DNA from 4 places in the Janthinobacterium glycogeni genome. Region 4 is predicted to be linked to each of the others. Evidence: predicted binding sites of a transcription regulator. Region 4 holds the regulator's gene; each other region holds the start of a gene.

Evidence for each region. Region 4 encodes sigma-54, which starts transcription at its own class of promoters, with help from an activator protein. Its sites were predicted from a motif close to TGGCANGNAANCTGCTTT; they were not measured.
Region 1: the regulator sigma-54 is predicted to act here: its motif matches at 3,397-3,414, upstream of prpB (methylisocitrate lyase).
Region 2: the regulator sigma-54 is predicted to act here: its motif matches at 5,312-5,329, upstream of glnA (type I glutamate--ammonia ligase).
Region 3: the regulator sigma-54 is predicted to act here: its motif matches at 2,390-2,407, upstream of ACQ4W4_RS15560 (EDSAP-1 family PEP-CTERM protein).

Annotation. Positions count from the first base shown of each region.
Region 1 is NZ_JBNYXP010000001.1:29,420-37,109, reverse strand. Features, by position in the region: gene ACQ4W4_RS00155 (T6SS effector phospholipase Tle3 domain-containing protein) at 1-1,349, opposite strand, end outside; gene ACQ4W4_RS00150 (MBL fold metallo-hydrolase) at 1,494-2,351, opposite strand; gene ACQ4W4_RS00145 (hypothetical protein) at 2,518-2,754, shown strand; gene ACQ4W4_RS00140 (hypothetical protein) at 2,867-3,115, shown strand; gene prpB (methylisocitrate lyase) at 3,477-4,364, shown strand; gene prpC (bifunctional 2-methylcitrate synthase/citrate synthase) at 4,436-5,590, shown strand; gene acnD (Fe/S-dependent 2-methylisocitrate dehydratase AcnD) at 5,602-7,690, shown strand, end outside.
Region 2 is NZ_JBNYXP010000005.1:109,686-117,375, forward strand. Features, by position in the region: gene ACQ4W4_RS13515 (transglycosylase domain-containing protein) at 1-1,981, shown strand, start outside; gene ACQ4W4_RS13520 (hypothetical protein) at 2,044-2,424, shown strand; gene ACQ4W4_RS13525 (glutathione S-transferase family protein) at 2,421-3,026, opposite strand; gene ACQ4W4_RS13530 (TAXI family TRAP transporter solute-binding subunit) at 3,158-4,504, shown strand; gene ACQ4W4_RS13535 (rhodanese-like domain-containing protein) at 4,580-5,041, opposite strand; gene glnA (type I glutamate--ammonia ligase) at 5,427-6,842, shown strand; gene ACQ4W4_RS13545 (DUF4124 domain-containing protein) at 7,026-7,508, shown strand; gene glnL (nitrogen regulation protein NR(II)) at 7,514-7,690, shown strand, end outside.
Region 3 is NZ_JBNYXP010000006.1:92,877-100,566, reverse strand. Features, by position in the region: gene ACQ4W4_RS15570 (type II secretion system F family protein) at 1-151, shown strand, start outside; gene ACQ4W4_RS15565 (LytR C-terminal domain-containing protein) at 163-1,239, shown strand; gene ACQ4W4_RS15560 (EDSAP-1 family PEP-CTERM protein) at 1,307-2,302, opposite strand; gene ACQ4W4_RS15555 (hypothetical protein) at 2,493-2,867, opposite strand; gene ACQ4W4_RS15550 (hypothetical protein) at 3,029-3,340, shown strand; gene ACQ4W4_RS15545 (dodecin) at 3,381-3,587, opposite strand; tRNA gene ACQ4W4_RS15540 (tRNA-Thr) at 3,788-3,863, opposite strand; gene ACQ4W4_RS15535 (ClpXP protease specificity-enhancing factor) at 3,890-4,402, opposite strand; gene ACQ4W4_RS15530 (glutathione S-transferase N-terminal domain-containing protein) at 4,638-5,249, opposite strand; gene ACQ4W4_RS15525 (cytochrome c1) at 5,370-6,134, opposite strand; gene ACQ4W4_RS15520 (cytochrome b) at 6,171-7,583, opposite strand; gene petA (ubiquinol-cytochrome c reductase iron-sulfur subunit) at 7,586-7,690, opposite strand, start outside.
Region 4 is NZ_JBNYXP010000008.1:136,181-143,870, forward strand. Features, by position in the region: gene ACQ4W4_RS19455 (KdsC family phosphatase) at 1-448, shown strand, start outside; gene lptC (LPS export ABC transporter periplasmic protein LptC) at 491-1,102, shown strand; gene lptA (lipopolysaccharide transport periplasmic protein LptA) at 1,128-1,709, shown strand; gene lptB (LPS export ABC transporter ATP-binding protein) at 1,709-2,464, shown strand; gene ACQ4W4_RS19475 (RNA polymerase factor sigma-54) at 2,469-3,947, shown strand; gene hpf (ribosome hibernation-promoting factor, HPF/YfiA family) at 4,017-4,379, shown strand; gene ACQ4W4_RS19485 (3-hydroxyisobutyryl-CoA hydrolase) at 4,508-5,593, shown strand; gene rapZ (RNase adapter RapZ) at 5,594-6,457, opposite strand; gene hprK (HPr(Ser) kinase/phosphatase) at 6,604-7,539, opposite strand; gene ACQ4W4_RS19500 (PTS sugar transporter subunit IIA) at 7,576-7,690, opposite strand, start outside.

The sequences.
Region 1 (7,690 bases), on a different contig from region 4:
GCGAACAAAAAGGTCAGTATCTTGCGCCCGATACCTTTGCTGGCCCGCATGCCCTTTTCGATCGAGTACTCGGCGACCAGTGAACGCGGGTGCCAGAAATCGAGGCTGTCCGGCGTCAAGGGCTGGCCATGGCGCTGCCAGATATCGTAGTCCTTTTCATTTTCCTGGCCAACAAGGTGGTTTTGTGCAAACACGCGCTGCGTGAAGACGCCTTCGCCGCCCGTATCGGTAATTTCCTGCGCCGACATGCCGCGCCAGCCTATGCCCTGCACGGGCGTGGCCGAAATCACCTGGTCGTGCGGATTGAAATACACATAGGTGGAGCCATGCAAGCCGTGGTCTGCGCGGTCGAACGCCGCCGTGTAGCTGTCCTTGCGTTCAGGCTTGCGATTGGCGCTGCACTCGTCGACAAAGGCGGCATCCTGCTGCATGGCCGAGCGTGTGCGCAGGATGTCGAAAAACGCTTTCAAGGTTTGCGTGCGTGCTTCGTACTTTTGCCGGCCCGTATTGCCATGTTCATCCTTCAGATGGCCGCTGACCCAGTTTTCCGTGAAATTGCTGTCGAGCAGGCTGTAGGGTGGATTGCACAGCACGTAACTGTCGGCCACGGCGGAAGCGCCCAGCGTTTCACCGAGAAAGGCGGCCGCCATGGCCACCATATTGCCCTGGCTATGGCAGACGATGGTGACGGGTGCGTCGTGCTGGCACGCCCTGATCGATTGCACGAGATGCGCCAGGCGCCACGCGGCGAACACGAAATACGGGCGCGGCGGGCAGGCATACACTTGCCGGTCATTCGTCGGGTTCATGTGCTGGATATGCATCCACAGGAACAGTTCCTCGGACAAGCCCTGGCCCCACAGATCGGGCAGGGCGCTGCAGCCGTTGGCGAACGGCCCGCCGCCCCAGTAATTCTTTTCGTTGAGATAGATGCCGTCGCCAAATGCCTGCAATTCCTCGCCGTTGGCCTTGTAGCCCCAGCGGAAGCGGATCACGGGCGAATTGGCGTCGTCGGCCTGCAGGAAGGTGGTGGCATTGCGCTTGGGGTTGAGGAAACCGTCATCCGTCAATTCGCGTGTGTAAGTGGCAGCCTGCATCTGCCCGGCGGCCGGGCCGGGGATTGCCAGGTCCTCGTCGCGGCGTTTCAGGCGGGCATTCAGGCCTTCGCACAGGCCTTGTTCGGCCTGCTCATACCATTCGCCGTCGGAATTGACGCCGTGCACAAAGATGATGATGCCGGGACGCGGCAATCGCGTGACGGCCTTGAGCAGCGCATGGCTGAACAAGGTCGTGCCTTCGGCTTCGGCGAGCAGGATGCAATTGGTATCGAGCGTAGGGTCGGGCGACATGCGGGCGCTCCATCCAGGATGGGGAAGGAAAAATAGCTGCGCCCAAGCAAACCCAGGCAATCTGCACTGTATGCGGATTGCCTGAGGTGGAACTTGCGTGGTATCAAGAAAGGAAGAGCTGCGGGCGGGGAGTGCCCGAGCCAATCAGATCGCGTTCAGCGGTATTTTAAGGTAGCGCACGCCGTTGTCTTCCGGCTCGGGCAGCTTGCCCGCGTTGATGTTGACCTGGATAGCGGGCAGGATCAGGGTCGGCATGTCCAGCGTGGCGTCGCGGCCCGTGCGCATGGCCACGAACTGTTCTTCCGTGATGCCGTCGCGCAAATGGATGTTGCCGGCGCGCTGTTCGGCCACCGTCACTTCCCAGCGCGGCGCGCGGCCGTTGGGCGGGTAGTCGTGGCACATGAACAGCCGCGTCTGCGGCGGCAGCGACAGCAATCGCTGCACGGAACGGTACAGCAGGGCAGCGGAGCCGCCGGGAAAGTCGCAGCGGGCCGAACCGACATCCGGCATGAACAGGGTGTCGCCGACGAAGACGGCGTCGCCGATCTGATAGGCCAGGTCGGCCGGCGTGTGGCCGGGCACGTGCAGCGCGCGCACTTCCAGCTTGCCAATATGAAACACCTGGTCGGGCGCGAACAGCTGGTCGAACTGCGAGCCGTCGGCCCTGGCGCCATCCTGGTGGTAGACGGCGGCGAAGGCGCGCTGCACCGTCTGGATGGCGGCGCCGATGGCCACGTCGCCGCCCAGCTGCTGCTGCAGGTAGGGCGCGGCGGACAAGTGGTCGGCATGCGCATGGGTTTCCAGCAGCCAGCGGCACTGCAAGCCGTGTTCGCGCACGAAGGCGATCACCTTGTCGGCCGAGGCGGTCGAGGTGCGGCCCGCCTTGGGGTCGTAATCGAGCACGGAATCGATGATGGCGCAGTCCCCGCCATCGGCCTCGTAGACAACATAGGTGACGGTGGCGGTGGCGGGGTCGAAGAAGGCTTGAATTTGTGGAGTCATCGCGGCAGCAAGGGGCGGGCAAGGGAATAGCATTATATCGCCAGAGTTCGCTGAAAAAATGCTGCGAAGTGACATTTGGCATGCGAAAAACAGATAAGCGCCCGTCGCAGTCGTGCGCACCCTGGCGCTTGCAGCATGGTAACCTCATTCTTCCAAGGAGGAATTCATGAACGATATCACTGCACGCAGCGAACAGTACCGTGGTTTTACGATTTCCGTGACCCCGCAAAAGGACAATGACGATTTATGGGATTTTACCTATCGCCTGCAGCGCGATGGCGAACCTGCGGCGCAAGCGATCACGCGCAGCCGCACCCTGGGCGGCTACGCGGCCCCCGAGACCGCTTGCACGGCTGGCCTGGAAGTGGCCAGGACGGAAGTCGACAATCTGCTGCGTCCTTGAGCCAGCGTAAATCGTTTAGCCCGATTGCCCGCTGGCGCGTGAAACACGTCGCTAGCGGCCCCGCTTCATGCTACGATTTCCAGTATTGAGTCAGTCACCAAGGAGGCACCCCATGAATAGCAGTTCTAAAATTCACTATAAAGGCTGGGAAATCGTTCCCCTGGCCGTGCCCACCACCGACGGCAAATGGTCGGCCAGCTGCGACATCGAACGCGCTACCGCGGAAGGCCTGGAAGTCTTCGAAGGCTCGACCATGCAATTCGTGCGCGACGACGAGGACGGCGCCATCGCCGCCGCCTGCGAAGAAGCCGTGCGCCAGATCGACAACATCATCGCCAATCCGCTGGTGCGGCTGGCCTAGTTCTTTATTCTTTCAGTCATTGTGTTCCCGCAGCCGGCATCCGCCGGCTGTTTTTTTTGCGCGCTACCGGCCGCGCGTCGGCCTGCCTCTTTCCCCTCAGTGTTGTTTCATGTTTCAATATAATGTTTCAAAATGAAATATTGAAACAAAAATGAAACGCTGCACATGGCAAACGTGACGTCGCTGTTCCCTGGCGGCACAGTGCTGGAACGGCGCTGGCCAGCGCAGCGTCCCTTGTTTTCAATCTGCGGTCACGGCTTTTTCGCCGTGCCGCGCTGGCCTGGCACGGCATTTGCAATATTGATGCTCATAGCCACTCCGTGAAACATTCGCGACCATCCGAAACCCATAAGGTGAACACATGACTCAATACTCCGCAGGTGCCGCATTCCGCAAGGCCGTCCAGGAAGAATCCCCGTTGCAAGTCGTCGGCGCCATCAACGCCAACCACGCCTTGCTGGCCAAGCGCGCCGGCTACAAGGCCATCTACCTGTCCGGCGGCGGTGTCGCGGCCGGTTCGCTGGGCTTGCCCGATCTGGGCATTTCCAGCCTGGACGACGTGCTGACCGACATCCGCCGCATCACCGACGTGTGCGACCTGCCGCTGCTGGTCGATGCCGACACAGGCTTCGGCGCCTCCGCCTTCAACGTGGCGCGCACGGTGAAATCGATGATCAAGTTCGGCGCGGCCGGCCTGCACATCGAAGACCAGGTGGGCGCCAAGCGCTGCGGCCACCGTCCGGGCAAGGAAATCGTGAGCAAGGAAGAAATGGTCGACCGCATCAAGGCCGCCGTCGATGCGCGCACGGACCCGAACTTCGTCATCATGGCGCGCACCGATGCGCTGGCCGTCGATGGCCTGGAAGCGGCCCTCGAGCGCGCCGTCGCTTGCGTCGAGGCGGGCGCCGACATGATCTTCCCGGAAGCCATCACGGACCTGGACATGTACGCCACGTTCGCCAAGGCCGTCAACGTGCCGATTCTGGCCAACATCACGGAATTCGGTGCCACGCCGCTGTTCACGCTGGACGAACTGCGCAGCGCCCACGTGGGCCTGGCCCTGTACCCGCTGTCGGCTTTCCGCGCCATGAACAAGGCGGCGGACAACGTCTACCGCGCCTTGCGCCGTGACGGCACGCAAAAGAATGTCGTCGACACCATGCAGACGCGCATGGAACTGTATGAATCGATCAATTATCACGACTTCGAGCAAAAGCTCGATGCGCTGTTCGCCGCGCAAAAGAAATAAAGAAAGAAGCAGGGACCGCAAGCCGGTCCCGCAGTGACGCAACCGAGACTAGTCAATTTTTGGAGAAATCAATGAACGCACCGCAAGCCGCCACTTTCAAGCCTAAAAAATCCGTCGCCCTGTCCGGCGTCACCGCCGGCAACACGGCGCTGTGCTCGGTCGGCAAGACCGGCAACGATTTGCATTACCGCGGCTACGACATCCTGGACGTGGCCGACAGCTGCGAGTTCGAGGAAATCGCCTACCTGCTGGTGCACGGCAAGCTGCCGACCGCCGCCGAACTGAAAGGCTACAAGGCCAAGCTGAAGTCCCTGCGCGGCCTGCCGTCGGCCGTGAAAGCGGCGCTGGAAGCGCTGCCTGCCGCCGCCCATCCGATGGACGTGATGCGCACGGGCGTGTCCGTGCTGGGCTGCACCTTGCCGGAAAAGGACGACCATAACGCGCCGGGCGCGCGCGACATCGCCGACCGCCTGATGGCGTCGTTCGGCTCCATGCTGCTGTACTGGTACCACTACAGCCATAACGGCAAGCGCATCGAAGTGGAAACGGACGACGATTCGATCGGCGGCCACTTCCTGCACCTGCTGCACGGCGAAAAACCGTCCGCGTCGTGGGAAAAAGCCATGCACACGTCCTTGATCCTGTACGCGGAACACGAATTTAACGCCTCGACCTTCACCAGCCGCGTCATCGCCGGCACGGGGTCGGACATCCACTCGGCCATCACGGGCGCCATCGGCGCGCTGCGCGGCCCGAAACACGGCGGCGCGAATGAAGTGGCGCTGGACATCCAGAAGCGCTACGACAATGCCGACGAAGCGGAAGCGGACATCCGCGAGCGCGTCGCCAACAAGGAAGTGGTGATCGGCTTCGGCCACCCCGTCTACACGATTTCCGACCCGCGCAACGTGGTCATCAAGGAAGTGGCGCGTTCGCTGTCGCAGGAAGCCGGTTCCACCAAGATGTTCGACATCGCCGAGCGCCTGGAATCGGTCATGTGGGAAATCAAGAACATGTTCCCGAACCTGGACTGGTTCTCGGCCGTGTCGTACCACATGATGGGCGTGCCGACGGCGATGTTTACGCCGCTGTTCGTCATTTCGCGCACCTCGGGCTGGGCCGCCCACATCATCGAGCAGCGCATCGACAACAAGATCATTCGCCCGAGCGCCAACTACGTGGGTCCGGAAGACCTGGAATTCGTGCCGATCAAGGACCGTAAATAATGGTTACGAACATGAATACACTGCACCGAAAATCCTTGCCGGGAACAGGGCTCGATTACTTCGACACGCGCGCCGCCGTCGATGCGATCGCCCCAGGCGCCTACGCCACCTTGCCCTACACCTCGCGCGTACTGGCGGAAAACCTCGTGCGCCGCTGCGACCCGGCGACCCTGAACGCCTCGCTGAGCCAGTTCATCGAACGCCGCCGCGACCTCGATTTCCCATGGTTCCCCGCGCGCGTCGTCTGCCATGACATCCTGGGTCAGACGGCCCTGGTCGACCTGGCCGGCTTGCGCGACGCCATCGCGGCCCAGGGCGGCGATCCGGCCCTGGTCAACCCGGTGGTCCCCACGCAGCTGGTGGTCGACCACTCGCTGGCCGTCGAGTGCGGCGGTTTCGACCCCGACGCCTTCGCCAAGAACCGCGCCATCGAAGACCGCCGCAACGAAGACCGTTTCGATTTCATCGACTGGACCAAGAAGGCGTTCAAGAACGTCGACGTGATCCCGCCCGGCAACGGCATCCTGCACCAGATTAATCTGGAGCGCATGTCGCCCGTGATCCAGGTGCAGGATGGCGTGGCCTATCCCGACACCCTGGTGGGCACGGATTCGCACACGCCCATGGTCGACGCGCTAGGCGTGATCGCCATCGGCGTGGGCGGCCTGGAAGCGGAGAGCGTGATGCTGGGCCGCGCCTCGTGGATGCGTCTGCCCGACATCATCGGCGTCAAGCTGACGGGCAAGCCTCAGCCGGGCATCACGGCGACCGACACGGTGCTGGCGCTGACGGAATTTTTGCGCAAGCAGAAGGTCGTCTCGTCCTACCTGGAATTCTTCGGCGAAGGTGCGTCGCACCTGACCCTGGGCGACCGCGCCACGATTTCCAACATGGCGCCCGAGTTCGGCGCCACGGCCGCCATGTTCTACATCGACGAGCAGACTATCAAGTACCTGAAATTGACGGGCCGCGACGACGAACTGGTGAAACTGGTGGAGCTGTACGCCAAGGAGACGGGCTTGTGGGCCGACAGCCTGAAAGACGCCGAATACGAGCGCGTTCTGAGCTTCGACCTGTCGTCCGTGGTGCGCAATATCGCCGGTCCGTCGAATCCGCACAACCGCGTGCCGACGTCGGAACTGGCCGCGCGCGGCATTTCCGGCGTGGTGGAAAACGAGCCGGGCAAGATGCCGGACGGCGCCGTCATCATCGCGGCCATCACCAGCTGCACGAATACGAACAACCCGCGCAACATGATCGCCGCCGGCCTGATCGCGCGCAATGCGAACCGCCTCGGCCTGACGCGCAAACCGTGGGTCAAATCGTCGCTGGCGCCCGGCTCGAAAACGGTGGAACTGTACCTGCAGGAAGCGGGCCTGATGTCCGAGCTGGAGCAACTGGGCTTCGGCGTCGTGGCGTTTGCCTGCACCTCGTGCAACGGCATGTCGGGCGCGCTCGACCCCGTCATCCAGGAAGAAGTGGTATCGCGCGACCTGTACGCCACGGCCGTTTTGTCGGGCAACCGCAATTTCGACGGTCGCATCCACCCGTATGCGAAACAGGCTTTCCTCGCCTCGCCGCCGCTGGTGGTGGCCTATGCGATTGCCGGCACCATCCGCTTCGATATCGAGAAGGACGTGCTGGGCCATGATGCGGACGGCAAGGCTATCCTGCTGAAGGATATCTGGCCGTCCGACGAGGAAATCGACGCCATCGTCGCTTCCAGCGTCAAGCCGGAGCAGTTCCGCAAGGTGTACATCCCGATGTTTGCCGCGCAGGTGGACGACGGCATCAAGGTCAGCCCCCTGTACGACTGGCGTCCGCAGACGACGTACATCCGTCGTCCGCCATACTGGGAGGGCGCGCTGGCTGGCGCACGCCCATTGAAAGGCATGCGTCCGCTGGCTGTCCTGGGCGACAACATCACCACCGATCACTTGTCGCCATCGAACGCCATCATGCTCGATAGCGCGGCTGGCGAATATCTGGCGAAGATGGGCTTGCCCGAGGAAGACTTCAATTCCTACGCCACGCACCGGGGCGACCATCTGACGGCGCAGCGCGCCACGTTTGCCAACCCGACCCTGAAGAACGAGATGG
Region 2 (7,690 bases), on a different contig from region 4:
CGATACGGCCATCGCCGAGAAGCTGCGTCCGTCGACGGCGTCGGGCGTGCAATCGGAAGCGTCGACCTCGTTCGTCACGCGCAAGGCGTCGAATGCCGTGCGCAACCACCTGGCCGCCATGCTCGGCGATCCGCGCTTGTACAACCTCGACCGCCTGGACCTGAAAGTGGTCAGCACGCTCGACGCACAGGCGCAAAACGCCGTCACCAAGGTCTTGCGCGAGCTGCGCGACCCGGAAGTGGCGAAAGCGGCCGGCCTGACGGGCAAGGGCATGCTGGGCAATGGCGACCCCGCCAACGTGGTCTACAGCTTTACCTTGCTGCAAAAGGGCGACCAGGCCAACCTGTTGCGCGTGCAAACGGATAACTTTGATCAGCCGCTCGACATCAACGAAGGCGCCAAGCTGGACCTCGGTTCCACGGCCAAGCTGCGCACCCTGGTGACCTACCTGGACATCATCGACCAGCTGCACCAGCGCTACAGCGGCATGGGCGCCGCCGAGCTGAACAAGATCGCCGTCGATCCCAAGGATATGCTGTCGCAGTGGGCGATTGCCTACTTGAAACCTTTGCCTCTGGGCGAAGCGAGGAATCTGCCGGCCATGCTGGCGGCTGCCATGGAACGCAAATACTCGGGCAACCCGGGCGAAGGCTTCTTCACGGGCGGCGGCTTGCACCATTTCGGCAACTTCTCCAAGCTCGACGACAGCCGCATCATGACGGTGCAGCAGGCGCTGCGCCAGTCGACCAATCTGGTGTTCGTGCGCCTGATGCGCGACGTGGCCCGCTACTACATGTTTTCGCGCCCCGATTCCTCGGCTTCCCTGCTGGCGGATGCGGACGATCCGCGCCGGGCGCAGTACCTGAGCCGTTTTGCCGACAAGGAAGGGCGCGAATTCCTGCACCGCTTCTATCAGAAGTACCGCGGCAAGAGCGTCGACGAGCAGGAAAAGATTTTATTGGCCAGCATCCGCCCGACGCCCGTGCGCCTGGCGAATATCTTCCGCACCATCAATCCCAAGGGCACGGTGGCGGAATTCGGCGATTTCCTCAACGCCAACTTGCCGTCGCAAAACGAAGTGCCGCCCGAGCGCGTCGCCAAGATGTATCAGCAGTACGCGATGGAAAACTGGTCGCTGGCCGATCGCGGTTATCTCGCCAATGTGCATCCGCTGGAACTGTGGATGGTGGCGTATCTGCGCCAGCACGAAGGTTCCACCCTGACGCAGATGGTGGCGGCCAGCGAAAAGGAACGCCAGGAAGTGTATAAGTGGCTGTTCAATACGCACCGCAAGCACGCGCAGGACCGCCGCATCGCCAACTTGCTGGAAGTCGAAGGCTTCCTGGAAATCCACCGCCAGTGGAAGAAGATGGGTTATCCCTTCGATTCGCTCGTGCCGTCGTATGCGACCACCTTGGGCGCGTCGGCTGACCGTCCCGCCGCGCTGGCCGAATTGATGGGTATCATCATCAACGATGGCGTGCGCAAGCCGAGCGTGCGCATCGATTCCATGCATTTCGCCGCCAATACGCCGTATGACACCATGGTCAAGCGTGGCACGAAGGTGGAGGCGGAGCAAGTGTTGTCGCCGGACGTGGCCAAGGCTGTCGCCAAGGCCATCCGCGAAGTGGTGTCGGACGGTACGGCGAAACGGGCGAAGACGGCGTTTGTCGGCGCCGACGGCGTGCCGATCCCGATGGGCGGCAAGACGGGTACGGGCGACCAGCGTTTCGACGTGTATGGCGCCGGCGGCCGCCTGATCGAATCGCGCTATGTGAACCGTTCGGCCACGTTCGTCTTCAATATCGGCGAGCGCTTCTACGGCAGCATGACGGCGTATGTGCGCGGGCCGGAATCGAAAAACTATGATTTCACCAGCGCCTTGCCCGTGCAACTGCTGGTGTCGCTGGCGCCAAGCCTGATGCCGCTGATTGAGCCGCCCGCGCCGGCCGAGGGCGTGGCGAAGCAGTGCACGAATTAAATCGTTGCTGCAACTAAAAGCCGGCCCTCGCGGGCCGGTTTTTTTGCACAGGAGTAAAAGAAATGGAAACAACGCAGCGCATTTTTGAGCAATATCACCGCTTTGACGATGGCGCGCTCGTGTCATTCGAGCAAATGTACGGGCCGCACGGCGTGCAGGCCGTGCGCATCGTCTTGTACGCGAGAAATCATGCATTGGATGGCAACGTGTGGCGCCAGGTCGCCATCACGGTGGGCGCCGTGCGGGAAGTGCTGCTCAGGACGCCGGGCAACTTCATCAACCGTATCTGCTGCGGCGTGAAGCTGCTGCGTTTCGGCGACGTCTGGTGCGTCGATGTCGACGGCACGTATGCGCACGACGACCCGGCGACCCTGGACGAGGTGCGCCGCGATGGCGACTGCTACGTCATCGGCGGCACGGTCGAGGCCATCGAACTGGACTAACCGGCGAACACGGCGGTTTTACCTTCCAGGCGCGCGTGATAGGCGGCGATGGCCGGATATTCCGGGCGTTCCATGGGCGCCATCAGCCAGCGCTTGACGGACAGACCCAGCACGATATCGGCCAGGGTGAACGTTTCGCCGCACACATAAGCGCCCGTGCGCTGCAACTGCTGCTCGAGGATGCCCATCATCTTGTTCCATCCGGCAATACCCGCCGCCAGCTGCGCCGCATCCTGGTGGGCCGGGCTGTGGCGCACCAGCGACATGAAGGCGTAGCGCCAGCTGTTGTTCAGGTCGCCCATCTGCCAATCCATCCATTTTTCCACTTCCGCGCGGGCACGTGGCGTGCTTGGCAGCAAGTCGTCGCGGCCTGCCTGGGCGCACAGGTAGCGGCAGATCGTGTTCGATTCCCACAGCACCAGGTCGCCATCGACCAGCACGGGCACCATGGCGTTCGGGTTCAGGGCCAGGAAGGCCGGGTCGTCCGTGCTGCGAAAGCCGCTGCCCCAGTCTTCGCGTTCGTAGGACAGGTCGAGTTCTTCGCACGTCCACAGGACTTTGCGGACGTTGATCGAGGCGGCTTTTCCAAGAATTTTCAGCATGCGGGGCTCCAGAGGGCAGGTGATCGATCTGCCACTGTAGCGGATTTGGCCACGCCGCGCATGTGAATGTGCCTTGCATAGTTGAGGTTTTCTTGGCATCGTAGCCACCCATGAAACCTATGCGCCACCACATGTCCAAAATCCTCGCGTTCAGCCGCTTTTCCGTGCGCGATTTCCTCGCCACCGCCGGTCCCACCCTGCTGCTCGTCGGCGCGTTCTGCGCGCTCGCTTACTGGCTGGTCGACCCGGCGCCGCCGCGCCAGGTGAGCCTGTCGACGGGACAGGACAATAGCGCGTATGAAGAGTTCGGCAAGAAATACGCGGCCACCCTGGCCAAGCACGGCATCAAGGTGACCTTGCAACCGTCGCTGGGCTCGCAGGAAAACTTGCAGCGCCTCAATAACGGCAGGACCGATATCGCTTTCGTGCAAAGCGGCTCGACGGAACACGCCGATGCCGAGCGCCATGGCCTGATTTCCCTGGGGAGTTTATTTACGGAACCCGTGTGGCTGTTCCTGCGCGAAGACAAGGCGGTGACGGAACTGACGCAATTGAAGGGCATGAAGATCAACCTGGGGCCGGAAGGCACGGGTGTGCCCAGCCTGTTCCGACAGTTGCTGTCCGTCAATGGCGTCGAAGCGAGCGAGCTGACCGTCAGTGCCTTGCAAAACACGCCCGCCACGGTGGAACTGCTTGAAGGGCGCATCGACGGTCTCGTGTTCAGCTCGGCGCCGGAAGCGCCGCTGATCCAGATGCTGCTGCAAACGCCGGGCATCAAGCTGTTTGATTTTTCGCAGGCAGAGGCGTACACGCGGCGCCTGCCTTTCCTGACGCATGTCGTTTTGCCGCGTGGCATCGTCGACCTGGGGCAAAACATTCCCGCGCAGGATTATCATTTGATCGCGCCGACGGCCACCCTGGTCGCGCGCGAAGACTTGCATCCGGCCCTGGTCGACCTGTTCGTGCAGGCGGCGGCCAGCATTCACGGCGGCACGGGCTGGTTCCAGCAGCAGGGGCAGTTCCCATCCGCGCGCTACACGGAAATTCCTGTCGCGCCGGAAGCGCTGAAATTCTACAAGGATGGCGCGCCAGTGCTGCAGCGCTATATGAGCTTCTGGCTGGCCAATTTCTTCGACCGCATGTGGGTGCTGGTGGTGGCCCTGGGCGCCTTGATATTACCGCTGTCACGCGTGGTGCCGCCCCTGTACGTGTGGCGCATCCGCTCGCGCGTGTACCGCTGGTACGGCCAGCTGCGCACGGTGGAGCAGGCGCTGGAAGACGTGCCGGAAGGGCAGCGCGCGCACGTGTATGCGGAACAATTGAAACGGCTCGACCAGATCGAGGACATGGTCAACCAGATATCGATTCCATTGTCGTTCGCCGATGGCTTGTATGGCTTGCGCAGCCACATCAATTTCGTGCGCAAGCGCATTCTGACGCTGATGGGCGAACATCCAGAGGCGGGTGAGCCAGCCTGAAGCATCAAGCCCGGGCGGGACTTGTCTCTGGCCGACGCATGGCCGTCATCGGCAGCTGTTCCGTTACTGCTGCTTTCAAGCGCCCAGCCACGGCAAGCCCGCCTTGCACCAGCCGCCGATCTGCTTGCGGTGGCCGTCGGCATCCTTGTCGCCTTCAAACCCTTCGAGGATGTCGAAGCAGTTGATATAGCCGTGTTCGGTGGCCAGCTTGGCGGCGTGGCGCGAACGCACGCCGGAGCGGCACAGGAACAGCAGCACCTCGTCCTTGCCGGCCTGGGCCGCCAGTTGCGCGAGGAAGTCGGGATTCGGCACGCCGCCCGGATACGTGGCCCACTGCACCGCACCATGCTGGGTATCGGCGATGTCGACCCGGCCCACCCAGTCGCGCTCGGCATTCGTGCGCACGTCGATGAGCTTGACGCCGGCATCGTCTTGCAGCAAGTCATACGCTTCCTGCGGCGTGACGGCGCCGGCATACGGGGTTCCTTCATTGGCCCGGCTGCGGGCGGTGGTCAGGATGGCGGCGGCGGTGGTCATGGCGTCCTCGATGAAAGTGGGATGGTGTATACGATTATAGTGCGCCGTCCGCGCCCCGCAAACGGGAAACCACGGTGCACGGCGCATGCACCACAACGAGGCATTTTCAAGAAATTTTCACAAAATGCACGATAATGGTGCGTTATTCGTTTTTTGCACTTGCATAGTGCATTCTTGATTTAACGCAAACGCAGCAGGAAAATCGCGGGCAGGAAAACTTTCACAGGGATGGCCGGGTTTTGACCTGGGCGGCTAGATCCGTCCAGAAGCTGGCATGGAATCTGCTATGATCCTTATGAGTTTTGGTGGCACGCAATGTTTGCTTCGCTTCATCAGCCCAGACGCACTAAGGTCGGCTCACCCCACATTCATTTAGGAGATACGCATGGCAATGACAGCCGCAGAAGTCTTGAAGATGGTAGAAGAAAACGAAGTCAAATTCGTTGATTTCCGCTTTGCTGATACCCGTGGTAAAGAGCAGCACGTGACGGTTCCCGTGTCGCATTTCGACATGGACAAATTCGAGTCGGGCCACGCCTTTGACGGTTCTTCGATCGCTGGCTGGAAAGGCATTGAAGCGTCCGACATGATCTTGCTGCCGGATCCAAACACGGCCAATATCGACCCGTTCATGGAAGAAACGACCCTGTTCATGCAGTGCGACGTGATCGAACCGTCGGACGGCAAAGGCTACGACCGCGACCCGCGCTCGATCGCGAAACGCGCCGAAGCCTACCTGAAATCGTCGGGCATGGGCGACACCGCCTACTTCGGCCCTGAGCCGGAATTCTTCATCTTCGACAGCGTGCGCTGGAAGATCGACATGTCGGGCTGCTTCGTCAAGATCGGTTCGGACGAAGGTTCGTGGTCGACCGGCAAGGACATCGAAGGCGGCAACAGCGGCCACCGTCCTACCGTCAAGGGCGGCTACTTCCCCGTGCCGCCAGTGGACAGCTTCCAGGACATGCGTTCGGAAATGTGCCTGATCCTGGAGTCCTTGGGCATCCCGGTTGAAGTACATCACCACGAAGTCGCCGGCGCCGGCCAGAATGAAATCGGCACCAAGTTCTCGACCCTGGTCGAGCGCGCCGACTGGACGCAAAACCTGAAATACGTGGTGTGGAACGTGGCGCACAGCTATGGCAAGACCGCCACCTTCATGCCGAAACCTATCGTTGGCGACAACGGTTCGGGCATGCACGTGCATCAATCCGTATGGAAAGATGGCAAAAACCTGTTCGCCGGCGACGGCTATGCCGGCCTGTCCGATTTCGCCCTGTACTACATCGGCGGCATCATCAAGCACGCCAAGGCGCTGAACGCGATCACCAACCCGGGCACCAACTCGTACAAGCGTCTGGTACCAGGCTACGAAGCACCAGTGAAACTGGCGTACTCGGCGAAAAACCGTTCCGCCTCGATCCGTATCCCGCACGTGGCCAATCCAAAAGGCCGCCGCGTCGAAGCGCGCTTCCCGGATCCGCTGGCGAACCCGTACCTGTGCTTCGCCGCACTGCTGATGGCCGGCCTGGACGGCGTTGCCAACAAGATCCATCCGGGCGAAGCTGCCTCGAAAGATCTGTACCATCTGCCGCCGGAAGAAGATGCACTGATCCCGACCGTGTGCGCTTCGCTGGAAGAAGCACTGGAAGCCCTGGACAAGGACCGCGAGTTCCTGACCCGTGGCGGCGTGTTCAGCGATTCCATGATCGACGCTTACCTGGAACTGAAAATGCAGGACGTGCAGCGCATGCGCATGACCACGCATCCTGCCGAGTTCGACATGTACTACTCGCTGTAATGGCGCCACGCCGGCAATGTGCCGGTAGTGAATAAAAAACGCGGGTGAGGCGATGGTCTTGCCCGCGTTTTTTTATGTGGCGCGCCAAGGCGGCGCCAGTGCAGTGTTGTATAGTCGGCCCAGGAACGATGCGGTACGAGCCGACAGGAGTGAAGATTGAGCAAGCATTACAGAATGGCGCTGATGGCAGGATTGCTGGGCGCGGCGGCGCAGGCGCATGGGCAGCTGTATGTCTGCGCCGATGCGCAGGGACACAAAACGTACACGGACAGGAGTGCTGGCAAGCATTGCCAGCTGCTCGATTTGCCGGGGGCCATGACGGAGCCGCCGCGCAAGACGGCGCCGCTGGCCGGCGCGCCTGCCCGGCCCGCCACGCAGGCGGCGGTCACGGCGGCGCCGGCCGCCGGCGTGTTTCCCAAGGTCGATGGCGCCGAGCAGCGCGCGCGCGACCTGGACCGGCGCCAGATCCTGCAGGACGAATTGCGCAGCGAAGAGCAGAAACTGGCGGCGCAGCGCATGGAATTGAATGGCGGACAGCCCGAGCGCCAGGGTAATGAGCGCAATTACGCGAAATACCAGGAACGGGTGGCGCAGTTGAAGGACAACATTAGCCGGACACAGCAGAATGTCGAGGCCCTGAAACGCGAGATCGCGAATATTCGGTAAAGCACATGACACTAGACAACCATTCCAGCCGCCCGGCCCATCTGGCCGGCCTTGATCTGCTCGCTTCAGCCGTGATCCTGCTCGACGGCGACGGCCGCATCAGCTATGCCAACGCGGCGGCGGAAAATCTGCTGGAAAGCTCGCTGAAAGCCCTGTCGCGGCAAAAGCTGACGGCGCTGTTC
Region 3 (7,690 bases), on a different contig from region 4:
CCTGCTGGCCGAGGAGGCGGCGGCGAAGATCGCGTTAAAACTGCTGTTCCCGCTGATTTTTTGCGTCTTTCCCACCCTGATGCTGGTGCTGATGGGGCCGGCCGTGATCGAAGTCTATCGCGTGCTCGTGCCGGCCATGGCCAGCCGCTGAAAGGAGTCACCATGCGCTTGACGATATCCCGCCTGGCCGCCGCCTGCGCCTGTCTGGGCCTGGCCGCCTGTACCACGCAGCTGGCCCATGCACCGGCTCCGCAGTGGCCTGACGCCGATGCCGCCTATGCGGCGGGACGCCAGCATGTCGAGCGGGGCGACCTGCCTGCGGCGCAAGCGGCCTATGAGCAAGCCCTGCGCCATGCGCCGCGCCACGTGAACGCGCGCAACGGACTGGCCGTACTGCACGCGCAGCGGGGCGAGCATGATGCGGCGATCGCCCATTGGCTGGCCTTGACGCAGGAGGCGGGCACGCGCCAGCCGCAGCAGGCCTATCTGTTCAGCAATCTCGGCCACGCCTATTATTTAAGCGGACGCGACGCGCAAGCCTTGCCGGTGCTGGAACAGGCGTGTCTGCTCGATCCGCTCAACGCGCTGGCCTGGCAGCACCTGGCGCAGGTACTGGAACGGCTGGGACAGCATGAGCGCGCCGCCGTCATGCTGCGCCAGGCGGCCAGCTTGCAGGAACACGATGTGCGGCGCGATCTGGCCTTGTTGCGCGGCGAGGCGGCGCCGCAGGGTGTGCCCGCGCCTGTGCCGGAGGCACCCGCCATGGCGCGCGTGGAAATCACGCAGAGCGATGGCATGGCCCGCCTGCGGCGCGTGCCGGCGGCGGTGCGCAGCCTGCCCGCTGGCCCATTGACGCCGGCGGCGCCTGCGCCTGCGGCTGGCGCACCGCTTCCGCGTCTGGAAATTGTCAACGGCAACGGCGTGCCTGGCCTGGCCGCCGCGCTGGCGCGCAGCCTGGCCGGTGCGCCCGTGCAGGTGGTGCGCCTGGCCAATGAAGCCAGCTTCCAGGTGGCGCGCACGCGCGTCGAATACCGGCCCGCGCAGGAACAGGCGGCGCGCCAGCTGGCCCGCCAGCTGGGAACGCAGGTGCAGACTCAGGTGCCGACCCAGGCCGCCGACTGTCCCGCCAGTGAGCTGCGCCTGGTACTGGGGCGCGACCTGAGCGACCCTGCCATGCTGCACCGCTATTATCTGCAGCAATTGCAGCTGGCGCGCCAGGCGCTGGCACGGCTCGGTTAACACGCATCGGCTGGCATAAAAAAACGCGGCGCCTTTTGCGGGCGCCGCGTGTTTTTCATGCTGCTGATTATTTCGGCTGGCGGCGCCGCGTAAAAGCGATGGCGGCCAATCCCGTGCCCAGCAGGAACAGGGTGCCCGGCTCCGGTACCGCAAGCGGCGGATCGATGACGACGATGTCGGTGCGCGTGGACTTGGAAAAGTTCAGGGTGTAGCTGCCGGCCGGCAGGGCGAAATTCGAGGTCAGGGAAAACATCGCGAAGCCATTCGTGAAGGCGCGCGAGGTGGCGGGGTCGTTGGTGCCGGCCGTCATGTTCAGGCTGAATGGGTCCAGGCTGCCGACCGTATGGTTGCCGTTGATGTCGCTGCCATTGCTGGCGTCGCCATCGGGGGCGAACTGGAAGATCACGCCGTCGGCGTTCGCATGCGACAGGCAGCCGGCGGGGCTGGCGGCATTGCACGAGATATTGAAGATATCCATGATCGACACGTTCGACTTGTCGCCCATGGTCGTCACGCTGGTGCGCAGGTCGCGCCGTCCCATGAAGCTGAAGGTGATGAAGCCGGCGCTCGACAGGGTCAGGTTGACGGAGCCGGTCAGCGTGTCGCCGGCCGTCGATGTGGCGGCGCCCACCGTGTTGCGCTGTGCTTCCGCCACGGCGCTCACGGTGGAGCCGGTGCCGTTGAGCATGTTGCCGAAGGCGTGCGCATCGCCGCGGGCGAACTCCAGAGTGGAACTGGGGCTGGGGCCGTAGTGATTTTGCGGCAAGCCGCTGCAGCCGCCGCCCGAACATACTTGCAGCACATCGGCGTTGGCAGCCGGGCCCGTATTGACGGCGCGCGGATTGACGGCCACGCCGCCTTGGAAAAAGGCGCTGTCGCTGGCATTGCGGTTGGCGCCAGCCAGCGACAGCGCGCCGGCGCTGGTGGTGATGCGGAAATTGTTCAATTCGTTGACGGCCAGGCCGTAGGCACCTGCCTGCGCCTGACCGCTGGCCAGCAGACTTGCCGCCGCCAGTGCGCCCAGCCAACCCAGGGTCTTGTTTCGTGTGTGATCGACGTTCATCGCAGCCTCTTATCGTAGTCAGTCTCGGGAAATCCGGGGGCGAAAGAATCCAGAATGACTTGTCTGAATTCATCTCGTAGACAGTGATAAGCAGCTTGCGTGCCACACAAAAAAATCACATGGAATCAAGTGCTTGCGTAAAGCGGACTGAGCCGGTGGAAGCAAAGTGTAAGAAAGGCCGACGCCGCTTTCAGGTACCCCGGTGATAGCCCAGATGGCCACCGGAATTACGGGCGCAACCGCAACCGATGCGCGCCACTTCCTCGCCTTCCGTCAATTTCCAGTTGGTAATCGTCGTGTGCTGCCAGTCGATGTCGCTTTTCTTGACAGGTTTCACCGTCAGCGTGCGTTGCTCGACGTCCGTGTATTCCATCAGCTCCTCGTCATCGGCGATGTCGAAATGGCGGTGGATCAGGGAAATGCCGAAGCGGTCGAGCGCGCCATAGCGCTGCAGCACGTCGCGCAGTTCGCGAAAGCAGGCCAGGTCCTCGGGCAGCAGCGGATGGACGGCGGAAATATCGGCGACGGGCTGCCATTGCATGGCGTGGATGTTCAGGCTGTGCATGATGTTCTCCTGTGCCCCTTGTCGCTAGCCCAGGCTGCCGGAGGGGCGCCGGCACGCCTGGCGAAACGCCTATCGTGGCCGCAAAACCGCCGTCAGGCTTGTGCCAGATCAAAGGTGCGGCACATCGCCTCTCGTCCGATCATTGCCCGGTAAAATAGGCCATGGCAAACAAAACCCCCACCTTCCCCGGCGCACGCACGGGCCGCGGCCAGGTCCTGGCCGTGCTGCTGTCGAACCGCGACCAGTCCGGCGCCGAGCCGCTGCAAGGCCGCGTCTCGCTGGCCGCCATCGTGAAAGCGCTGAAGCGCAAATACCACTGGCCCATCGAAACGCACAGCTTTCCCGCCAACACGCAGGACGGCCGCGCCAGCTGGGCGACCGTCTACAGCTTGCCGGACAAGGTGATTGAGACCGCGCTGGACAACGGCGGCCGGGAGTGGCTGGAGAGCCGGGGAGCGGCCGGGCGGCGCTGAGCGCGCCGCTTGCTTTACTCGATACCTTTACTCGATACCTTTATTCGAGCCGGAAGCCGACCTTCAGCGTGACCTGGAAGTGCGCCACCTTGCCGTCGACGATATGCCCGCGCGACTCGGTCACTTCATACCAGTCCATATGCTTGACCGTCAGCGCCGCCTTGGCAATGGCATCGCGTATCGCCTGATCGCTGCTCTCGGTCGACGTGCCGACCAGCTCGATCAATTTGTAAGTGTGTGCGGACATGATGTTTCCCCAGGTAGGAAAGCCAGGCATCGAAAGTTTGTTCTTCGCTGGCAAGTACCCATAGTGCGCCTAAACGCGCTGGCCGTCATTGCGCGGTGCAGCAATGCGTCTCAATGGTTGCGGGAGTGTCCTGCAGGCGGGGGAAAAGAAAAAAGGGCTACCAGCCGAAGCGGGTAACCCTTTGATTTACTACTGAATTCTGGTGCCGACTGCCGGTTTCGAACTGGCCACCTGATGATTACAAATCAACTGCTCTACCAAATGAGCTAAGTCGGCAAAAACTGCGCGTTGCGAATTATACGCTATTTAATGCGTGTCAGGGTCGGACGGCCGCCTTTTTTTGGCGGCTCGTCGTCGCCGGGCGTGGCGTTGTCGCGTTGTTCGGGGGAGCCGGTCGGCACGGACGACAGGGTCGGGGCGCTGGCGGCGGGGGCGAGCACTGGCGGCGGCACGTCGGCGGAAGCGGGGCTGTCCGTCGGTTGCGCGTCCGGGTCATCGTTGCCCAGCACGGGCTCGAAGGCCATGCCCTGGCCGTTTTCGTTGGCGTAGATGGCCATCACGTTGTCGACCGGCACGTAGATTTCGCGCGAGACGCCGCCGAAGCGGGCGTGGAAGCGGATGGCGTCGTTGTCCATCTTCAGGCCGCTGGTGGCGCCGAAGCTGATGTTGAGCACGATTTCGCCCTTTTTCACGTATTCCATCGGTACCGTGGTGCGCGAATCAACTTTGACCGCAAGATAAGGCGTGTAGCCGCTGTCGGTGCACCACTCGTAGATGGCGCGCAGCATATAAGGTTTGGTTGAGATTTCAGACATGGTAGGCATGGTGAGGCGGGAGCGCCCGCCGTCAGGCATGAGGCGGGCGCACCGGTAGTTCAATGAAACGATGGGACAACTATCAATACAAGAACCAAGAATGACAGCTGGCCCAAGATGCCCCAGAAAGCGTAGCGAGCAAGCCCGATATAGGCCTCAGTAACGCAGCCGTACTGAAGTACGGCGAGTAACGCCAGGTCAAGAGCGGGCTGCGCAGTAGCTTTATGGGAATATCTTAGCGGCGCATGACCTTTTCGGAAGGCGTCAGCGCTTCGATGTACGCAGGACGCGAGAAGATGCGTTCGGCGTATTTCATCAGCGGTGCAGCCGTCTTCGACAGTTCGATGCCGTAATGGTCCAGGCGCCACAGCAGCGGCGCGACAGCCACGTCGAGCATCGAGAATTCGTCGCCCAGCATGTACTTGTTTTTCAGGAACAGCGGCGCCAGGGTCGTCAGGCGGTCGCGGATTTCCGCGCGTGCCTTGTCGTGGGCCTTGTCGTTGCTCTTGGCGCGTTCGCTTTCCAGCACGTGCACGTGCACGAACAGTTCTTTTTCGAAATTGAACAGCATCAGGCGCGCGCGGGCGCGCATCAGCGGATCGGCCGGCATCAGCTGCGGATGCGGGAAGCGCTCATCGATGTATTCGTTGATGATGTTCGATTCATACAGGATCAGTTCGCGCTCGACCAGGATGGGCACCTGGCCATACGGATTCATGGTCGAAATGTCTTCCGGTTTGTTGAACAGGTCGACGTCGCGCACTTCGAAGTCCATGCCTTTTTCAAACAGGACCAGGCGGCAGCGTTGCGAAAATGGGCAGGTTGTACCCGAATAGAGAACCATCATTTTTTATAGTTCCTTAGAAACAAAGGGGGTGAAGCCGCGAACGGCTCACCCCAGGTCGCTTGTCCACTCATGCGGACAACGCAGAAACAGGCATAAACCGGCCTATGGCCGGCGCCTCACTTATTTGACTTCCTTCCAGAACGACGCGTTAAGGCGCCATGCCAGCAGAGCAAAGACCGACAGGAACAGCAGCACCCACACGCCCAGGCGCTTGCGTGTCTGCTGTGCCGGTTCGGCCATCCACTCCATGTAGCCGACCAGGTCGGCTACCGCATTGTCATACTCGATCTTGTTCAACGTACCTGGCTTGACCTGCTCGAAGCCGGTAAATTTGTGGATCTTCTTGCCAGCTTCGTGCGGATCGTTCTCTTCCACGAACTTGGCAGTCTGGACACCTTGCAATTCCCATAATACATGCGGCATGGCAACATTCGGCACGACCATGTTGTTCCAGCCGGTCGGACGAGTGTCGTCTTTATAGAACGTACGCAGGTAAGTATACAGGTAGTCGCCGCCTGTGCCAGCGGAAGATGATTTCGCGCGCGAAATTACCGACAAATCGGGCGGTACGACGCCAAAGAAAGCCTTGGCGTCTTGCGGCGCCAGGCTCGTCGTCATCAGGTCGCCGACTTTATCGCTGGAGAACAGCAGATTCTGCTTGATCTGGTCTTCCGTCAAGCCCAGGTCGCGCAGGCGGTTGTAGCGCATCGACACGGCGGCGTGGCAATTCAAGCAATAATTGACGAACAATTTGGCGCCATGTTGCAGCGCCGCCATGTTGGTCTGGCGGTCAGGCGCCTTGTCCAGCGGAAAGGTGCCTTCGCTGGCGAGAGCCATGGCAGGCACGAGTGCCAGGATGGCGAGCAGTTTTTTTGCAATCTTCATATGATGTATGTCCTTTGAGCGTGGCGTGAGAGCGGCTTAGTGCGGGTGAAACGTCACACGCGACGGCACGGTCTTGAACTTGCCCATGGCACTCCACCATGGCATCAGCAGGAAGAAGCTGAAGTAAATCAGGGTGCACACTTGCGACACGATGGTTCTGAAGTCCGTTGGCGGCTGGGTACCGAGGTAGCCGAGGATCAGGAACGACAGGCCGAAGATGGCATAGATGTATTTGTGCCAGGTCGGACGGTAGCGGATCGACTTCACGGGCGAATGGTCGAGCCATGGCAGGAAGGCCAGGATCACGACGGAACCGCCGAAGAACACCACGCCCCAGAATTTCGCATCAAGCACCTGCGGCAGCATGCCGATGATGGCGACGATGGCGATGCCGGCGATCATGGACTTGACCGTCGTCGACAGCCGCGACTTGAGCCAGATGAACACCACGTAGGCGGCCACGGCGCCCATCAGCACGTACATGAAGTCGGCCGTGGTGGCGCGCAGCACCGAGTAGAACGGCGTGAAGTACCAGGTTGGCGCGATGTGCAGCGGGGTCTTCAGCGAGTCGCCCGGCAGGAAGTTGTTGTATTCCAGGAAGTAACCGCCCATTTCCGGCGCGAAGAAGACGACGGCGCTGAAAATGACGAGGAAGATCGATACGCCGAACAGGTCATGCACGGTGTAGTAAGGATGCGAAGGGATCGAATCGACCGGGTGGCCATCGGCGCCCAGGTTTTCCTTCACTTCGATGCCGTCCGGATTGCTCGAGCCGACTTCATGCAGGGCGATCAAGTGCGCTGCGACCAAGCCCAGCAGTACCAGCGGGATGGCGATCACGTGGAAGGCGAAGAAGCGGTTCAGGGTGGCGTCGGAAACGACGTAGTCGCCGCGGATCCACAACGACAGGTCAGGGCCGATGAACGGGATGGCGCCGAACAGGTTGACGATCACTTGCGCGCCCCAGTACGACATCTGGCCCCATGGCAGCAGGTAGCCGAAGAACGCTTCGGCCATCAGGCACAGGAAGATGGCGAAACCGAACAGCCAGATCAGCTCACGTGGCTTGCGGTACGAGCCGTACAGCAGGCCGCGCGTCATGTGCAGGTAGACGATGATGAAGAAGGCCGAGGCGCCCGTCGAGTGCATGTAGCGCACCAGCCAGCCCCACGGTACTTCGCGCATGATGTACTCGACGGAATTGAAGGCCAGGGCCGCATCCGGTTTGTAGTGCATGGTCAGGAAGATGCCGGTGACGATCTGCAGCACCAGCACCAGCATGGCCAGCGAGCCGAAGATGTACCAGAAGTTGAAGTTTTTCGGGGCGTAGTACTTGCCCCATTGGTCGTTCCACAGCTTGGTCAGGGGAAAGCGGTCATCGACCCAGCCCAGCGCTTTTTCGGCGACGGGAGCGTCTGCCGGGAATTTCGTTTCTTTGAAAGCAGCCATGATCAAGCCTCGCCTTTCTCGTCTTTACCTATCAGCAATTTGGTGTCGCTCAGGTACATATGGCGCGGCACTTGCAGGTTGTCCGGCGCCGGCTTGTTCTTGAACAC
Region 4 (7,690 bases):
CCTGCATTTCGGCCCCGATGGCGAAATGATGAAAACGTTTAATGTGTATGATGGCCTGGGCATCAAGCTGCTGCAGGAATCGGGTGTGCAGACGGCCATCATCAGCGCGCGCCGCTCGGCCATCACGGCGCGCCGCGCGCAAGACCTGGGCATTACCCATGTGCACCAGGGCGGTCACGACAAGCTGACGCCGTTTCGCGAACTGCTGGCGCTGACGGGCTTGACGGAAGAGCAATGCGGCTACATCGGCGACGACGTCATCGATGCGCCCATCCTGCGCCGCGTGGGCTTTGCCGTCAGCGTGCCGGGCGGGCGTCCGGAAGCGCAGGGCCTGGCGCACCATGTGACGCAGGCCGGCGGCGGCCGCGGCGCGGTGCGCGAAATCTGCGAATTCCTGCTGCGCGCCCAGGACAACTATGCGCGCGTCATGGCGCCGTTCCTGGAGTGAGGTGCGCCTTGCCGCCAGTGACCTATGAAAGAGTGAAACCCTATGCGTAAGCCAGGAGGCGCCCATCGCTGGCGCATGATTTTTACCCTGCTGGGCGCGGTCGTCGTCGCGCTGGCCAGCTTTTGGCTGCTTGAAGTGATGAACAAGAATGGCCAGGACATCAGGGCCAGCAAGCATCTGGATGAGCCCGACTATTTCATTACCAATTTCAGCTTGGTGCGCATGGACTTGACGGGTAAGCCCAGCTATATCGTATCGGGCAACAAGCTCACGCATTATCCGGCCGACGATTCGTCCGATATCGACCAGCCCTTCGTGCGCAAGCTTACGCCCGGCATGCCGCCGTTGAACATGAATGCGGAACTGGCGCATATCGACCAGGACAATACCCGGCTGCAACTGCACCGCAAGGTCGTGATCGACCGCGTGGCCAGTCCGAAGGCACAGAACCTGACGGTCAGGACGGAAGCGCTGACGGTGTTTCCGGACGAAGAACGAATGGAAACGGACGTGCCTGTCAATATCCTGACGGGCGCCTCGCGCATCAATGGTATCGGCATGAAGGCCAATAACGCCACTGGCGTGGTGGAAGTGCAGAATGCGCTGCGCATGGTCCTCCCGCCGAAACCGCGCCCGGCCGCGGCGGCAAAATGACAGAATGAAACAAGGAAACCATACTATGAAGAACATCTTGCTGTTGAGCGTATTTTCTCTGGCCCTCATGGGCGTGGCGCATGCCGAGAAGGCCGATTCCGAGAAGGAAGCCGTCATCACGGCGCGTAGCGGTCACGTCGATGACGTCAAGCAGATTCGTACCCTGACGGGCGACGTCGTGCTGGTCAAGGGCACGCTGACCATGAAGGCGGGCCGGGCCCTGATCACGGAAGACCCGCAAGGCTACCAGTTCATCACCTTCTGGGCCGATCCCGGCAAGCTGGCCACCTTCCGCCAGAAGCGCGATGGCGCCGGCGACCTGTGGGTCGAAGGCGAAGCGGAGCGTGTTGAATACGACAACAAGACGGAAGTGGTGAAACTGTTTTCCAAAGCCAAGCTGACGCGCCTGGAAGGCACGAAAGTGACCGACGTGGCCAATGGCGCCTTCATCTCGTATGACAGCCGCAAGGAAGTATTCAAGATGGAAAATTCCGACAGCGGCACCAGCACCTCCGATGGCGGCAGCGTGCGCATGGTGATCCAGCCGAAGACCAAGGCGCCCGCGGCGGAGAAAGCCCCGGCCACGCCTGCGCCAGGAACGAAATAATGGACAATACCCGTTGCGGCAGCACCCTGATCGTTCGCGGACTGCAAAAAACCTATGGCAAGCGGCAAGTCGTGCATGATGTCTCGCTGCAAGTCGAATGCGGCGAAGTGGTGGGGCTGCTGGGCCCGAACGGCGCCGGCAAGACCACCTCGTTCTACATGATCGTCGGGCTGGTGCCGTCGGACGGCGGCAGCATCGACATCAGCGGCGTGGACATTTCCAGCCTGCCGATCCACCGCCGCGCGCAGATGGGCCTGTCGTATCTGCCGCAGGAGGCGTCCGTGTTCCGCAAGCTGACGGTGGAAGACAATATCCGCGCCGTACTGGAAATCCAGACCGTCGAAGGCCGTCCTTTGAAGAAGGCCGAGATCGAGGAACGCCTGGATAAACTGCTGGCCGACTTGCAGATTGAAAAGTTGCGCGAGAATCAGGCGCTGTCCCTGTCGGGCGGCGAGCGCCGCCGCGTGGAAATCGCCCGTGCCCTGGCCACCGATCCCCGTTTCGTGCTGCTCGACGAACCGTTTGCCGGCGTCGATCCGATCGCCGTGATCGAGATCCAGCGCATCGTGCGCTTCTTGAAGGAGCGCAATATCGGCGTGCTGATCACCGATCATAATGTGCGCGAGACGCTGGGTATTTGCGATCGTGCCTACATCATCAACCAGGGCTCGGTACTGGCGTCGGGACGCCCCGACGACATCATCGCGAACGAGTCGGTACGCCGGGTCTATCTGGGCGAACACTTCCGCATGTAAGCCAATGAAACAATCATTGCAGCTGCGCACTTCGCAGCACCTGGCACTGACGCCGCAGTTGCAGCAATCGATACGCCTGTTGCAATTGTCTACGCTGGAATTGCACCAGGAACTCGAGCAACTGCTGACGGACAATCCCTTGCTCGAGCGCCTAGACGATCCGCTCGACCGTTCGCTGCGCCTGCTGTCCGACGGGGCTTTGAGCTCCACGGCGGCGCCGGCCGAAGCGCCGCCCCAGCCGCCTGGCCAGGAGGCGCCCGCGGCGCCGGCCGAAGTGGAAACCTTTGACGGCGAGGCGGGCGAGGGCCCGGCCGCCGCCGATGGCGGCGACAGCGACTGGAGCGAAGCGAGCCGGGGCAAGGCGCCCGACGACGAAGATTCCCGCCCGCAACTGGAGGCCCATCACTGCACCCTGCGCGAACACCTGATGGAGCAGATGCGCGTGACGGTGCTTGAATTGCGCGACCGCGCGCTGGTCGAGCTGATCATCGACGCGCTCGATGATAATGGCTATCTGGAAGAGTCGCTCGACGACATTCTGGCGCGCCTGCCGGAAGAGCTGGAAATCGATGCCGACGAGATGCGCACGGCCTTGTCGCTGCTGCAAAGTTTCGATCCGCCCGGCGTGGGCGCGCGCAATGCATCCGAATGCCTGGCCCTGCAAATCAAGCGCTTGCCGCACATCGCCATGGTGACGCGGCGCATGGCCCTCGTCATCGTGGAAAAGCACCTGGCCTGGTTTGCCCAGCGCGATTTCAACAAGCTGAAAAAAGCCCTCGACTGCGACGATGAAGACTTGCGCGAAGCGCAGACGGTGATTCGCCAGTGCAATCCGCATCCGGGCGCCGTGTTCGCCTCGGACGTGTCCGATTACGTGGTGCCCGACGTCGTCGTCAAGCGCGCGCGCAATGGCTGGCAAGTGACCCTGAACAACGACGTCATGCCGCGCCTGCGCGTGAACGCCATGTACGCCAACCTGCTCAAGCAGGGCAAGGGCGAAGGCGCCATGGGCGCACAGTTGCAGGAAGCCAAGTGGCTGATCAAGAATATGCGCCAGCGCTTCGACACGATCCTGCGTGTGGCGCAGGCGATAGTAGAAAGACAAAAGAACTTTTTCTCGCATGGGGCCGTTGCCATGCGCCCCCTTGTGCTCCGTGAAATAGCTGATACACTGGGTTTACACGAGAGTACTATCTCGCGGGTAACAACTCAAAAGTACATGCTGACCCCGCACGGCATGTTCGAGTTGAAATATTTCTTTGGTAGCCACGTCGCCACCGAAGCGGGGGGCGAAGCGTCATCGACGGCGATACGGGCATTGATCGTGCAACTGACAGGAGCAGAAGACCCTAAAAATCCTTTATCCGACAGTAAGATTGCGGACATGCTGGGGGAACAAGGCATGGTGATTGCGCGACGTACTGTTGCCAAATACCGGGAAGCGTTAAAAATTCCGCCAGTGAGCCTGCGTAAGTGTTTGTAAGTTTTTTTCGGTTCCTCTGCGGGCCGGAGTCGATGGACCGCACGAACCCGATCATCTTTAGGAGTGTGTATGAATCTCACCATCAGCGGACATCATCTCGAAGTGACACCAGCCATCCGTGAATACGTACAAACGAAGCTGGAGCGCGTGAAACGTCATTTCGATCAAGTCATCGATATCGCCGTGATTCTGACCGTGGATAACCTCAAAGAGAAAGAAAAACGTCAAAAGGCCGAAGTCAACCTGCGTTTGAGCGGCAAGACCGTCTATGTGGAAAGCCTGGCGCACGACCTGTACGCCGCGATCGATACCCTGATCGACAAGCTCGATAGGCAAGTGATGAAATACAAAACCAAAGTGCAAGGGCACGGTAAAGAGGCGATCAAGCATCTGCCAGACAACTCCGAGGAAGACGCCGTCGTCGCCGTCTAAGGCCACCCGCTTCCAGCAGTTGTGATCAACTAAGGGCGCACATTGCGCCCTTTTTTGCGTCCAGCGAAACGCAATGTGCCCCGCGCAGGCGCTAGAATGTTTGCACTTTCACTTCTTTCCTGCCTGCCATGAGCGACCTCGTCCAGATTTCCATCCGCCACCGCACGGGCCACATCGTGCTCGACCGTCCAAAAGCCTTGAATTCCCTGTCGCTGGAGATGGTGCGCGCCCTGAGCGCGGCCTTGCTGGCCTGGCGCGATGATCCGCAGGTGGACGCCGTCATCATTCGCTCCAGCAGCGAGAAAGGCCTGTGCGCCGGCGGCGACATCCGTTTCTTTTACGATGCGGGCCTGGCCACGCCGCAAGGGGGCAGCGCGCTGCTGGAAGATTTCTTTACGGAAGAATACGCTTTAAATCATTTGATCCATTTTTATCCGAAACCGTATATCGCTGTGATGGATGGCGTGGTGATGGGCGGCGGCATGGGCGTGGCGCAAGCGGGGCCCGGCAACCGCCTGCGCATCGTCACGGGCCGCACGCGCATGGCCATGCCGGAAGTCAATATCGGCCTGTTCCCCGACGTGGGCGGCAGTTATTTTTTATCCCGCCTGGCAGGCCAGCTGGGCCTTTACCTGGGCTTGACGGGCTTGACGATCAACGCGGCCGACGCCCTGTACACGGGCCTGGCCGATGTCTACCTGCCCGAGGCGCAGATGGGGGCGCTGCTGGCCCTGTTCGAGTCGACGCCGGGCGAGGCCTTGCCGGTCGCCATCAAGGCGCTGGCGGCCCCGTTTCAGGCCGAGGCGGGCGCTTCTGCCCTGGCCACGGCGCGCGCGGCGCTGGACCGCCATTTCAGCGCGGGTTCGGTGGCGGCCATCATGGCCTCGCTGGCGCAGGACGATGGCGCATTCGCCGCCAGGGCGCTGGCGGCCATGCGCCTGCGCTCTCCCTTGATGATGTCGGTGACTTTGGAATTGCTGCAGCGGGGCGCCCACCTGGGCGTGGCCGATTGCCTGCGCATGGAGCGCACGGTGGTGCGCCGCAATTTCGAGCATGGCGAAGTGCTCGAGGGCGTGCGCGCGCTGGTGGTCGACAAGGACAATGCGCCGCGCTGGAATCCCGCCAGCCTGGACGAAGTCGACGCGGCCATGGTGGCGCGCTTCTTTGTGCCCGTCTGGCCTGCGCAGGCGCATCCGCTGCGCCACCTCGATTAACTAGGAGCGCTCGCGATGGCGCAGTACGACTCTTTCCTTGGGGCCGAAATACTGCGCCAGCCGCTCCGCCATGTACACGGAGCGGTGCTGGCCGCCCGTGCAGCCGAGGGCCACCGTCAGGTAGCTGCGGTTGTCGGACTTGAACGACGGCAGCCATTTCTCGATGAAGGCGCGGATGTCGGCCAGCAGCTCCAGCGCGCTCGGCTGCGCGTCGAGGAAGGCGATCACGGGCGCGTCGCGGCCATCGAGCGGGCGCAGGGCCAGGTCGTAATAGGGATTGGGCAAGGCCCGCACGTCGAAGACGAAATCGGCATCGAGCGGCACGCCCAGCTTGAAGGCGAACGATTCGAAGAACAGGGTCAGCGGCGCGCGTTCGGAGGCGACGATATCCTTGATCCACGCGCGCAGTTTGTTGGCGCTCAGTTCCGAGGTATCGATCACATGGCCCAGCTGCTCGATGGCCGACAGACGTTCGCGTTCTTCCGAGATGCACTCGATCAGGGTGCGACGGCTGGCCGGATTCTGGTTCGGGCGCAATTCGTGGGACAGCGGATGGCTGCGCCGTGTTTCCGAGAAGCGCGCTACCAGCGAATGCGTGGTGGCTGTCAGGAACATGACCTTGACGTCGTGCCCCTGGTCGCGCAGCAGCGCGACATTGTGCGGCAAGCTGACGAGCGACTCGGCGCTGCGCGCATCGACGGCCACGGCCAGCTGCGGCGTGCCTTCGTCGAGCAAGGTTTGCACCAGGCTGGGCAGCAAGGCCGGCGGCAGGTTGTCGACACAATAGTAGCCGGTATCTTCCAGCACATTGAGCGCGACGGATTTACCGGAGCCGGATATTCCGGTGATAAGGACGATATGCATACACCGATCATACAATAAAGATCGGCGCTCTGCTCCCAAGGCAATTATCTTTACAAATTATTGCAATTATTGTTCGAGCATTGCTTGTTTAATTGTTGCCATGGGCGTCAATGTGGGGTCAGACCCGTCGGGTCGGACCCCGGTAATTAGTCACCACTCATTGCCAAACGTTGCCGCTCCATGAACTCCTGCAAGGTATCGATGCCGCGCAGCTGCAGTATCGTGTTGCGCACGGCCGCTTCCAGCAGCACGGCGATGTTGCGGCCGGCGGCGACGGGGATGACGACCTTGCGCACGGGCAGACCGAGTACGTCTTCCGTAGGGAACAGGAAGGGCAGGCGCTCGACTTCTTCTTCCAGCGCGTTGCGGCGCACCAGGTGCACGATCAGTTTCAAACGCATCTTGCGGCGCACGGCCGTTTCGCCAAAGATGGCCTTGATGTCGAGCAAGCCCAGGCCCCGCACTTCCAGCAGGTTTTGCAGCAGGGGAGGGCAGCGGCCTTCGATCATGTTGGGCGCGATGCGCGAGAATTCGACGGCGTCGTCGGCCACCAGGCCGTGGCTGCGCGAAATCAGCTCCAGGCCCAGCTCGCTCTTGCCCAGACCCGAATCGCCCGTGATCAGCACGCCCACGCCCAGCACGTCCATGAACACGCCGTGCATGATGATGCGCTGCGCCAGTTTTTTCGACAGGTAGACGCGCAGGAAGTCGATCACTTGCGCGGCCGGCAGCGGGGTGGAGAACAGGGGAATGTTTTGCTCGTCGCAGATGGCGAGGATGTCGGGCGGCGTTTCCAGCCCTTGCGCGATGATCAGCGCGGGCGGACCGCCGGCGATCAGCTCGCCGATCACGTGGGTGCGCGTGTTGACCTTCAGGCGCTGATAGTAATTGATTTCCTGGTGGCCGAAGACCTGGATGCGGCCCGGATGGATCAGGTTCAAGTGGCCTACCTGGTCGGCGGCCGACGAGACGTCGCCCGAGATCAGGCGTTCGCCGCCGGGGAAGCCGGCGAACCAGCCCAGTTGCAGACTTTCACGATTATCGTCGTACAGGCGTTGTATCGTCAGCGGCGTTTGCAACATGGCAGTCTTCTTCAGGAGTGGAGGAATACCTGAAGTTTAACCCGCCGCTTGCAGACTGGGTTGCCAATTGACGATGCGCGAATGCACGGATTTCGGTTCCGGATCCGTGGCCAGGGCCGTGCGGAAAGCGTCGTCGGAAAACATTTCGGCG